4 regions of the Mesorhizobium sp. B2-1-3 genome follow, and region 4 is predicted to be linked to each of the others. Evidence: predicted binding sites of a transcription regulator. Region 4 holds the regulator's gene; each other region holds the start of a gene.
What was found. Region 4 encodes LexA, which represses DNA repair genes until DNA is damaged. Its sites were predicted from a motif close to TGTTCNNNNTGTGTTCNG; they were not measured.
Positions count from the first base shown of each region.

Region 1: the regulator LexA is predicted to act here: its motif matches at 1,539-1,556, upstream of dinB (DNA polymerase IV).
Region 2: the regulator LexA is predicted to act here: its motif matches at 1,042-1,059, upstream of uvrA (excinuclease ABC subunit UvrA).
Region 3: the regulator LexA is predicted to act here: its motif matches at 999-1,016, upstream of parE (DNA topoisomerase IV subunit B).

Region 1 is NZ_VFWL01000016.1:7,937-10,910, forward strand. Features, by position in the region: gene FJ973_RS22895 (sterol desaturase family protein) at 1-221, shown strand, start outside; gene dinB (DNA polymerase IV) at 269-1,510, opposite strand; gene FJ973_RS22905 (hypothetical protein) at 1,652-1,888, shown strand; gene FJ973_RS22910 (helix-turn-helix domain-containing protein) at 2,033-2,449, opposite strand; gene FJ973_RS22915 (dihydrofolate reductase family protein) at 2,590-2,974, shown strand, end outside.
Region 2 is NZ_VFWL01000015.1:65,134-68,107, forward strand. Features, by position in the region: gene FJ973_RS22475 (ATP-dependent Clp protease proteolytic subunit) at 1-123, shown strand, start outside; gene FJ973_RS22480 (hypothetical protein) at 219-500, shown strand; gene uvrA (excinuclease ABC subunit UvrA) at 1,209-2,974, shown strand, end outside.
Region 3 is NZ_VFWL01000002.1:443,705-446,678, reverse strand. Features, by position in the region: gene cpaB (Flp pilus assembly protein CpaB) at 1-850, opposite strand, end outside; gene parE (DNA topoisomerase IV subunit B) at 1,086-2,974, shown strand, end outside.
Region 4 is NZ_VFWL01000011.1:20,241-23,214, forward strand. Features, by position in the region: gene FJ973_RS18820 (ComEC/Rec2 family competence protein) at 1-1,585, shown strand, start outside; gene lexA (transcriptional repressor LexA) at 1,579-2,322, opposite strand; gene FJ973_RS18830 (TetR/AcrR family transcriptional regulator C-terminal domain-containing protein) at 2,789-2,974, shown strand, end outside.

The sequences.
Region 1 (2,974 bases), on a different contig from region 4:
CGGATTTCGCGGTCGCCAGCGCGGCGAGCTGCGGGCTGATGCTGGGCTACCTATGGTACGTCAGCATCCACCATGTGATCCATCACTGGCATCCCACTCATCCGAGCTATCTCTACACGCTGAAGCGCCGCCACGCGCTGCATCATCATGTCGACGAAAACGTCAATTTCGGCGTGACGTCGCTGTTCTGGGATCGGGTCTTCGGCACGATGCGGCTCTGAAGCCAACTGGTGTGCGCCATTCGGGAAGCGCAGACAGCCATTCCCGCTTACAATTCCTTCTGCGCCAATTCCCTGAACTCGTCGGGCACCGAGCGGGCCGCCTCCAGCGCCACGGTGCCGTAGCCGACGGCCTGTTTGCCGAAACGCTCGCGGATCTTGTCGATGGCGCGGTCGGCGCCGAAGCGTGCGAGGCCCTTCCTGGTGCCGGGGCGGCGCTTTTCGTCGGCGAGGCCGAGCGGCAGTTCGAGCTGCAATTCGGCACTTTCCTCCAGATGCGAGACCGAGATCGCCAGCAGCGAAATCGTCCTGTCATGCGGATGATCGGCAAGCACGCCCCGCACCAGGTCTGTCGCGATCTCGGCCAGCATCACCGTCGCCGAGATCGGCTGGTCGAGCGTGATCGAGCGGGTGACGGCGCTGAGGTCGGCGAAGCGCACGCGCACCGTCACCGTGCGGCCGGGGCGCGCCTTGGCGCGCAGCCGGCTGGCGACCCGGTCGGCCAGATGCAGCAGGACGGGTATGTAGACGCATTCCAGTGCCGGCTTGCGGCCAAGCGCCGACTGGGCACCGGCCGAATGGGCGCGGCGACGTGTTTCCAATTTGCGCGGATCGCGGTTCCACGACAAGGCGGCAAGCTTTTCGCCGGCGGCAGGGCCGAGCAGCCGCGCCAGCGCGCCGCTGTGCGTCCTGGCCAGTTCGCCGATTGTCTGGACGCCGATCTCGGCCAGCCGCGCGCTGGTCGCCGGGCCGACGCCCCACATCAGGGAGACCGGCAGGTCATGCAGGAAGGCGATCTCGGTGCCGGGCTCGACCACCACCAGCCCATCGGGCTTGGCCACCTGCGAGGCGATCTTGGCCAGGTGCTTGGTGCGCGCCACGCCGATCGAGATCGGCAGGCCGAGTTCGCTTCGCACGCGGCGGCGAATGGTCGAGGCGATCTCCCGCGGCTGGCCGAACAGATGCGTGCAACCGGCGACATCGGCGAAGGCCTCGTCGATGGAGATGCGCTCGACCAGCGGCGTGAAATCGTCGAGCACCTTCATCGCGGCGTCGCCGAGCCGCTGGTAGTCGCGGAAATTTCCGCCGACGAAAATCAACTGCGGGCAGAGCTCGCGCGCCTTGCGCCCCGGCATGCCGCCGCGCACGCCGAAGGCGCGGGCTTCGTAGGAGGCGGCGAGCACGACGCCGCCGCCGACCGCGATCGGCTTGCCGCGCAGCGAGGGGTCGAGAAGCTGCTCGACCGAGGCGTAGAAAGCGTCGAGATCGGCATGCAGGATGGTGGGCTCCATCCCCGGTTCCTCGCGACGTTGTAGAGTATGGAACATAAAGAGAACAAACATTGCTCGCTGTCAAGCGAGGTCGCGATCCGCCGGAACATTGTCGCTCACAATCGCGTTGACGGCCGAAGGGCGCCGCGTGCGGAGGCTGGCATGGGCAACTTTGAAATGATCGATCTGGTTTGCGTCGTCAACGCCTGCTCGACCGACCGCGCCGCGGGGCGGCTGGTTTCGATGGCCAAGGCCGTGGAGGAATTGCGGGTGCTGACCGGCGATTTCGTCTCGGCCGACGAAACAGTCGCGAATGCGCTGAGTGAAGTCGCGCTGCAGTGCGGCTGCGCCGTGCTGTTCGATGAGCAGGCGGGCGCCGACATATTGCGCACGCCATAGCTCGTCGCCGGCGTGCTGCAATGCATCACGCAACCGTTCCAATTGCTTGTTTTTGCGCTATTCCGAACAGAGGGCCGTGACGCACTTTCTAACGCGCGTTGCCTGTGCGGGTCGTTGTCCCCGAGGCCACCTTGGCGACATCCATCAACCGAGATGCTCCGCCCGCAGCGCCTGCTTGAGGCGCTCCAGCGCCGGCTCGCCGTCGGCAGCGAGCTTATCGGCGATCCTTGCCAGATCATCGTCGGCCTTGCGGTGCTTGCTGCCCCAGGCGCCGAGCGTGGCCAGCACGGGCAAAAGGTCGATGCCGGCCTCGGTCAGGCGATAGATCGCCTTCAGCCCATGCGTGGGATCACCGCTGCGGGTGAGGATGCCTTCGTCCTGCAATGTCTGGAGGCGCTCGGCCAGCGTACGCGAGGAAATGCCCTCATCGGATTGCAGGAATTCGCGAAAGTGCTTTTTTCCGGCGAAGACCAGGTCGCGGATGATGAGCAGCGTCCAGCGGTCGCCGAGCAGTTCGAGCGACAGGTTGATGGGGCAGCCAGACCGGTCCCGTGTCGACATGTGTATGGTTCCATTTTTAAATCGCTTTACTATTGACATCGTTTTCATCTCAGGTCAATAGTTCCAAATGTAAACCATCGGCAACCGTGCCGGCCGGACGGGTAAAACGAGCCGCTCGGCCCTTGACTGGGAGAACCATGATGAAAAAGCTGATCCTCCAGATGCAGATGTCGGTCGACGGTTTTGTCGGCGCCGCCGGGGATCATCGCTGGCAGCTCTGGGAATGGGGCGACGACAGCGCCTGGGACGAGGAGCTGAAGCGGGACTTCAACGCCGTCTTCGCCGGCATCGATACCATCCTCTTGAGCCGCAAGATGGCCGAGGAAGGCTACCTCACCCATTGGGGCAATGCGGCGAAGAGATATCCGCGCGACCCGTTCTATGCTTTCGCCCAGCGCATCGTCGAGGCGAGGAAGGTGGTGCCGAGCGACAGGCTCAAGGCCTCGCGATGGGAGCGCACGACAGTGGTCAGCGGCGACCTGCCGCGGGAGGTCGACTTGCTGAAGGCGGGTGAGGGCGGCGACA
Region 2 (2,974 bases), on a different contig from region 4:
TGCGGCCGCACCTATGAAGAGGTCGAGCGCACGCTCGACCGGGACTATTTCATGACCGCCGAGGAAGCGAAGGCATGGGGTCTCGTCGATCATGTCTACGATACCCGCAAAAAGGCGGCGTGACCGGCACAAGCACGATGAATTGCGACGCCCCGCCGTCCGGCGATTTGATGACCGCCGGTCTGGCCACCTCGGCGGGGCGGCGCTATAACCGCCCGATGATCGACAGCCGCTTATTCCGACCTTGGCGTCTTGCCGTCACTATTTTCGCCGGTGCGCTCATGCTGGCCGGCGGCGCCTTTGCCAACGACAGCCAGAAAGGCAGCCTGCCCGGTGTGGCCGGCGATTATCGCATCGCCAAGCCGGCCCCGCAGCCCGAACCCGATGACGCCTCCCCCGCCAACGGTAACGGCCGGTTCAAGATCGGCGATACCGATGTCAGTATTTCCGGCAGCATCACGGTCGATGTCGGCGCTGGCGGGATCAAACCGCCGCGGTAGCTGACATGTCGGGGCCGTCAGTACCTGCGCGTTCCCCCAAAAGAGCAGCCCCGCCGTGCTTTTAGCAAACGGACGGGGCTTTTCTGGATCTATAATCCAATCTTTCGCCGGGAATGTTTTACCGGCTTTCGATTTCGGATGCTTCGCGGCGTTCAGCCGACGATCCGACCAGTAGTCTCTGATTTTGGTGCATCCGGCAGGGTCACGTCGGAAGGCGCTCGCGTCTCCCTGGCATTCATGCCTGCCGCGGCTCCAGTCACTGCTGGAGCCTCAAGGGACTGTCCGGTGGCGTCATGCTCCACTCCTGTGTCCGTTGCGACAATCGTCGTCAGAAGCACTGATCGCAGTAGCCCGCGGCGTCTCGCAGGCCGCCTTTGGGCGGCGAGGCCATCGAAAGACAGCCGGCTTCATTGACGTGTGGAGTCTGCTCCCCTCAGCCGGGGACGTCAACCGCTCGATGTCCGATCGGAAAAATTGTGATCGAGCGACATATCCCCTGATGGGAACCACGCCGCCTGCTCCACCGCTTTTGTCAGGAGCGTGTTCGGTCTTTGTTCTTTCCGCTTGCCCGTTCGTGCGAAAGACGGTTAAACGACTTGGTCGAGAATTGTGGCGTCTCTCGACGCGGCGGCAAAAATACCTACATAGGGGACGGCCGGGGAAAACCCGCCGATCCCACAAATTCCAGATCTGAGGCGGCGACCGGCAATGGCCGACCATAAATATCTTTCCATTCGCGGGGCGCGCGAACACAATCTGAAGAATGTCGATCTCGACCTGCCGCGTGACAGCCTGATCGTCATGACGGGCCTGTCGGGCTCCGGCAAATCGTCGCTTGCCTTCGACACCATCTATGCCGAAGGCCAGCGCCGCTATGTCGAGAGCCTGTCGGCCTATGCGCGGCAATTCCTCGAAATGATGCAGAAGCCGGATGTCGACCAGATCGACGGCCTTTCGCCGGCCATCTCCATCGAGCAGAAGACCACTTCGAAGAACCCGCGCTCGACGGTCGGCACCGTCACCGAGATATACGACTACATGCGGCTTCTATTCGCGCGTGTCGGCGTACCCTATTCGCCCGCCACCGGACTGCCGATCGAGAGCCAGACGGTGTCGCAGATGGTCGATCGCGTGCTGGCGGTCGAGGAAGGCACGCGCCTGTTCATCCTGGCGCCGATCGTGCGCGGCCGCAAAGGCGAGTACCGCAAGGAATTGCTCGAGCTGCAGAAAAAGGGATTTCAGCGCGTCAAGGTCGACGGCGTCTTCTATGAGATCGCTGATGTGCCGCCACTCGACAAGAAATACAAGCACGACATCGACGTGGTCGTGGATCGCATCGTCGTGCGTGGCGACCTCGCAACGCGCCTTGCCGATTCCATGGAGACCGCGCTGAAGCTCGCGGAGGGGCTGGCGGTGGCGGAGTTCGCCGATAAGCCGCTCGATGCCAGTCAGACGGGCGAGGATTCGGTCAACAAGTCGAAGAACGAGACGCATGAGCGCATCCTGTTCTCGGAAAAATTCGCCTGTCCGGTCTCCGGCTTCACCATTCCCGAGATCGAGCCCAGGCTGTTCTCGTTCAACAACCCGTTCGGCGCCTGCCCGACCTGCGACGGGCTGGGCAGCCAGCGCGCCATCGATCCCAATCTGGTCGTCCCCGACGAGAACGTCTCGCTGCGCGACGGCGCCGTCAGCCCATGGGCGAAATCGACTTCACCCTACTACGTGCAGACGCTGGAGGCTCTCGGCAAGGCTTACGGCTTCAAGCTCGGCGACAAGTTCAAGGATTTGACCGGGGAAGCCCAGGAAGCCATCCTGCGCGGCACAGGCGAGCGCGAGATCACCTTCCAGTATGATGACGGCCTGCGCTCCTACAAAACGACCAAGACCTTCGAGGGCGTCATCCCCAACCTCGAGCGGCGCTGGAAAGAGACCGAATCCGCCTGGATGCGCGAGGAAATCGAGCGCTTCATGTCGGCCACCCCCTGCCCGGCCTGTCGTGGCTACAGGCTGAAGCCGGAAGCGCTGGCGGTGAAGATCGCGGGCAAGCACATCGGCGAAGTGACCGAACAGTCGATCCGCAAGGCCGACCAGTGGTTCACCGACCTGCCGGCGCAGCTCAACGACAAGCAGAACGAGATCGCCGTGCGCGTGCTCAAGGAAATCCGCGAGCGGCTGCGCTTCCTCAACGACGTCGGCCTCGACTATCTCACTTTGTCGCGCAATTCCGGCACGCTGTCGGGCGGCGAGAGCCAGCGCATCCGGCTGGCATCGCAGATCGGCTCCGGCCTCACCGGCGTGCTCTACGTGCTGGACGAACCGTCGATCGGCCTGCACCAGCGTGATAATGCGCGCCTGCTCGACACGCTGAAGCACCTGCGCGACATCGGCAACACGGTCATCGTGGTCGAGCATGACGAGGATGCCATCCTGCATGCCGACTACGTCGTCGACATCGGCCCGGCCGCCGGCATCCA
Region 3 (2,974 bases), on a different contig from region 4:
GCTTCTCAGGCTCCTTTGCCATGGCGTCGAACAGCGAGCCGGCCGCGGCCTGCGCCTTGCCCGCCACCGATCCGCCAAAGGAGGAGATGGTGGTGACACCGTCCTTGCCCTCGCCGCCCTCGCTGGCGGAGCGAAGCGACAGCGACAGCGTGCCGACAGTGCGGGCCAGCGCCACTTTCTGCGCGCCTTCGGTGGTCACCTCGATGGTTATGGAATTGGCCACCTGCGGCGTCGTTTGGCGCTCGTCGGCGCCCTGCCCGACGCTCAGCACCTTCGCGTCGGCAACGACGATCTCTGAGGTGATGGTCGAACCGGCGGCGCCTTGCGCATTCTTGGCCACTTCCTGGATTTCGCCGGCATCGCGCGTCAGCACGACATCGACCCGATCGCCCGGCGTGACGAAGCCGCCGACGCCCGCGATCTCGTCGGTGCGGATGGTGACGGCCCGCATGCCGGGCGTCAGCATGTTGGAGAGCGTGGCGCGGCCATTCGGGCCGGACAGCTTTGTAAGCAGCACCGGTTCGTTGACCTCGATCGGCGACAGCACCACGCGGTTGCCGTCCCCGAGCAGTCCATCGATGGTGGCGAAGGCGCCCTGCGGCAGCGAATCCTGCGGCCATGGAATTTCGCTGAGTTTCGCGCGGTCGAGATCCATGCCGTACCGCAACGGTGCATTCGCCACCACGATGGTCTTGAATTCGACCGTCGGCGCGGCGGGCGCCGCGATCGACGCGGTTTTCTCCTCGGCGTCGGCCCTGGCCTGGCGCTTGACCCAGAAATCCGCGGCAAAGATCGAGATTGCGCCGAAAACGGCGGCGATGCCGATCATCGTTATGGCCTTGCCCCTCACGCCCAAACCCCTGATGCCCGTAGTTTCTTGTTATGTTGGCTCACGCTAGGCGGCATTGTTAAAGAATCAGGAATCTTCTCGCTGGCTATCCGCCTGATTTCCGCCGGCTTGGTTATCGAATGGTTTTAGGATAAGAGGGGGTTAATCCCCGAACGTAACAGGAACCTCCGTCGCTTGGCGCTGAAAAGCGTGGCAGTATCGGCGGGTGATTCGCAGCTTGGGCTCTATGGCAGGCATGGACGACAACAACGATCTTTTCGGCAATCTGGAGAAGCAGCCGCAACCGGTTCGCACACCGGCGCGTCCGGCCGATCCGCTGGTGCAGGCGGCAGCCAAGCGTCCGGCGGCGGCGTCTCGTGACGGCTCAGAGGGCTACAGCGCCGCCGATATCGAGGTACTCGAAGGCCTGGAGCCCGTGCGGCGCCGTCCGGGCATGTATATTGGCGGCACCGACGACAAGGCCATGCACCATCTGTTCGCCGAGGTTATCGACAACTCGATGGACGAGGCGGTTGCCGGCCATGCCACATTCATCGATGTCGAGCTTTCGGCTGACGGCTTTCTCACCGTCACCGACAATGGCCGCGGCATTCCCGTCGATCCGCATCCGAAGTTCAAGAAGCCGGCGCTCGAAGTGATCATGACGACACTGCATTCGGGCGGCAAGTTCGATAGCAAGGTCTATGAAACCTCGGGCGGCCTGCACGGCGTCGGCGTCTCCGTGGTCAACGCACTGTCGGATCATCTCGAAGTCGAAGTCGCGCGCGGACGGCAACTTTACCGGCAGCGCTTCTCGCGCGGCATTCCGGTCAGCGGCCTCGAGCATCTTGGCGAAGTTCACAACCGGCGCGGCACCAGGACCCGTTTCCACCCCGACGAGCAGATCTTCGGCAAGGGCGCCGCGTTCGAACCGGCGCGGCTCTACCGCATGACGCGCTCGAAAGCCTATCTGTTCGGCGGCGTCGAAATCCGCTGGACCTGCGATCCCTCCCTGATCAAGGAAAAGGACACCACTCCGGCCAAGGCCGAATTCCATTTTCCCGGCGGCCTCAAGGACTATCTGAAAGCGTCGCTTGGCGACGAATTCCAGGTGACGCGCGAAATCTTCGCCGGCAAGAGCGACAGGCAAGGCGGCCATGGCTCGCTGGAATGGGCAGTGACCTGGTTCGGCGGCGACGGCTTCATCAACTCCTACTGCAACACCATCCCGACCGGCGAAGGTGGCACCCACGAGGCCGGCTTCCGCAACGTCTTGACGCGCGGCCTGCGCGCCTATGCCGACCTCGTCGGCAACAAGCGCGCCTCGATCGTCACGTCGGAAGATGTCATGATCTCGGCGGCGGGCATGCTGTCGGTGTTCATCCGCGAGCCTGAATTCGTCGGCCAGACCAAGGACAGGCTGGCGACGATCGAGGCGATCCGCATAGTCGAGACGGCGATCCGCGACCCGTTCGACCATTGGCTGGCCGACAATCCGCAGGAAGCGTCGAAGCTGCTCGAATGGGTTATCGCACGCGCCGACGAGCGGGTACGACGCCGCCAGGAAAAGGAAGTGTCGCGCAAGAGTGCGGTGCGCAAGCTGCGCCTGCCGGGCAAGCTTGCCGATTGCACGCAGAATGCGGCCGCCGGCGCCGAACTCTTCATCGTCGAAGGCGATTCGGCCGGCGGCTCTGCCAAGCAGGCGCGCGACCGCGCCAGCCAGGCGGTGCTGCCGCTGCGCGGCAAGATTCTCAACGTCGCCAGCGCCGGCAACGACAAGCTGGCCGCCAACCAGCAGATTTCCGATCTGATCCAGGCGCTTGGTTGCGGCACGCGGTCGAAATACCGCGACGAGGATCTTCGCTACGACCGCGTCATCATCATGACCGACGCCGACGTCGACGGCGCTCACATCGCCTCGCTGCTGATCACCTTCTTCTACCAGGAGATGCCGAACCTGGTTCGCGGCGGACATCTCTATCTGGCGGTGCCGCCGCTCTACTCGATCCGGCAGGGCGGCAAGGTCGCTTATGCGCGTGACGACGCGCACAAGGACGAATTGCTGCGCACCGAGTTCACCGGGCGCGGCAAGGTCGAGATCGGTCGCTTCAAGGGCCTGGGCGAAATGATGGCCGCGCAGCTCAA
Region 4 (2,974 bases):
GAGTGCTCGCGAAAGCATTGCCGACCATATCAGGGGCAGCATCGGCGGTGCCGAGGGCGAGATCGCCGCGGCGCTGATCGTGGGTGTGCGCGCCGGGATTCCCGACGAGATCAATGAAGCGATGCGACGCACCGGCATCTACCACATCATCTCAATTTCCGGGCTGCACATGGCGCTGGTCGCCGGCACGGTCATGGGTCTGCTGCGTGGCGGCTTCGCGCTGTTCCCGAATTTTTCCTCCCGCCGGCCGGTCAAGAAATACGCGGCCGCGGCGGCACTTTTCTCGATCGCCGCCTACCTCGTCATTTCGGGCGTCGTTGTCGCCGCCGAACGCAGCTTCATCACGCTGGCGGTGATGCTGATCGCCGTTCTGTTCGATCGGGCGGCACTCACCATGCGCAATCTGGCTATTTCGGCGATCGCCGTCATCGTGGTGTCGCCGCACGAGGTGGTAGGGCCGAGCTTCCAGATGTCGTTCGCCGCCACCGCGGCCCTGGTCGGCGCCTATGCCGGCTGGTCGGATCGCAAAGCCGACAAAGCGCGGACCCCGCCGCCGCAACGGACCTTGCCTGGCCTCCTGACGCGAAAATTGCTGCTGGCGACAGGTGGGCTGGCGATGACCTCGATTATCGCGGGAAGCGCCACGGCGCTTTTCGCCATCTGGCATTTCCAGCGCGTGTCGCCGCTCAGCCTGTTCGCCAATCTTGCCGTCATGCCGATCGTTTCGGTCGTGATGTTCCTTGCGGTTGCCAGTGCGCTGCTGATGCCGTTCGGGTTCGATGGACCATCCCTTTATCTGATGGGCAAGGGACTGACCGCGATGATCGCCATATCAGGATGGATCTCGCAACGCTCGCCGGTCGACGCGGTCGGGTTGATTTCGCAGCAATCCGTCCTTCTGGTGGCGATCGCCCTGGTCATCGCGACGATGGCCACGACATGGCTGCGGCTGGCGGCACTTCCCTTCGCGCTCGCCGGCCTGTTGACCGTCTCGGACACGCGCACGCCGGACGTGCTGATTTCGGAGGATGCCCGCCTGGTGGCACTGCCGATCGGCGGCGGTGAGCTCGCGATCAACCGGGCGCGCCCGAACGAATTCACCGTCGATAATTGGAAACGCGCGCTGAAGTCCGAAACCATCGTTGCGCCGGAACTGTTCGACAGCGGAGACCGACAGTTCGACATCTTCGATTCCGCGCAACTTCCGGCGGGAGCGCCTTTCTATTGCTTCACAGGCCTGTGCATGGCCCGGCATCCCTCGGGGGCGATCATCGCGCAGGTGGAGGATCGCAAGGACGCCTGGAGGGCCTGCTCCTATGCGGATCTGATCGTCATCAACGACCCCGCGGGCTACGATCCCTGCCACAATCCGCTGGTTCTCGTCATCACCAAGCGGCAGCTCGCTCGTAAGGGAAGTGCCGCCGTCTTCTTCGACCAGCAATCGGCGACGGCACCGGCACGGGTCAGCTTTGCCGTCGACGGGCCATATCGGCCTTGGCACGAACAGCGGAAATTCTCACGCGAGGCAAGGGGACTGCCGCCTTACCGTAAACCCGAAAAGCCCACCGCCGACCCCGCTCAGTAGCGCCTGATCAGGCCGACCAGCTTGCCTTGCACCTTGACCCTGTCCGGTCCGAAAATACGTGTTTCATAGGCCGGATTGGCAGCCTCGAGCGCAATCGAAGCACCCTTTCGGCGGAAGCGCTTCAGCGTTGCTTCCTCCTCGTCCACCAGGGCCACGATGATCTCGCCGGGACTTGCGGTGTCGGCATTGCGGATGATGACCGTGTCGCCGTCGAAAATGCCGGCCTCGATCATCGAATCGCCCTTGACCTCCAGCGCATAGTGTTCGCCGCCCATGATCATGTCAGGCGGCACTGAAATGGAATGCGTCTGATGCTGGATGGCGTCGATCGGCACACCCGCTGCGATGCGACCCATGACCGGGATCGACACCGCTGAAACCGCATCGTCGTCATTGCCGGCAGCGGGCAGACGCGAAGACGTCGCCGGCTTGATCTGCCGGCTAGGGCTGCTGCCCTGTCCGAGGCTGCCCTGGATGACGCTCGGGGAGAACTTCTTTGCCGCGTTAAGACCCGGCGCGATCGAGTCCGGCAGGCGCAGCACCTCCAGCGCGCGCGCCCGGTTGGGCAGGCGGCGAATGAAGCCGCGCTCCTCCAACGCCGTGATCAGCCGATGAATTCCCGACTTGGAGGCGAGGTCCAGCGCTTCCTTCATCTCGTCGAAGGACGGCGGAATGCCGCTTTCCTTCAGCCGTTCATGGATGAACATCAAGAGTTCATGTTGCTTGCGCGTGAGCATGGCGGCCCCCAAAGGCATTGCACGAAGGGTCTGGAACCAGAATCAGAAAACAAACCCAGAACAAACACTATCTGTTCCAGTTGTGTTCCGCAACCATTTAAAGTTTAATGAATTTGTTAAGGCGACGGAAACGAAATGCCCTCCCGCAGCCAGCATCCTGCCAGCGCGGTCCGTCGTCAATGCGCTCCCGGGCCCTTTGAAACTATTTTGGTTAATGGCCTGTGGCCCGACCGGTCTCCACTCTTGGCACAAGCCTGCAAGCTGGGTGACCGGCAGGTGCGGGGTGCGTTTGGGCGGATTAAAACCCCTGCGGCTCGTGAACGAAACGAAACCAAAATGCCAACTTCCTGCCGGAAAACGACGAGGCACCACCACTGGTCGCTATGGGCTGCGTTCGCTCGCTCCTTGCTTCCCGTTCGCTTGACGAAACCGTATAATAATGTACGGTTTTCGAAGAGGAACACCAATGATCACGCCGAAGCAGGCCGCGCGACGCGAACGGATAGAGGAGGCCGCCTATGCGGTGCTCCGGGAAACCGGCTACAAGAGCGCCTCCCTGCTTGCTATCGCCAAGCGGGCATCGGCCTCGAACGAAACCCTCTACAACTGGTACGGCAACAAGCAGACCCTGTTTCGATCCTTGATCGAAGCC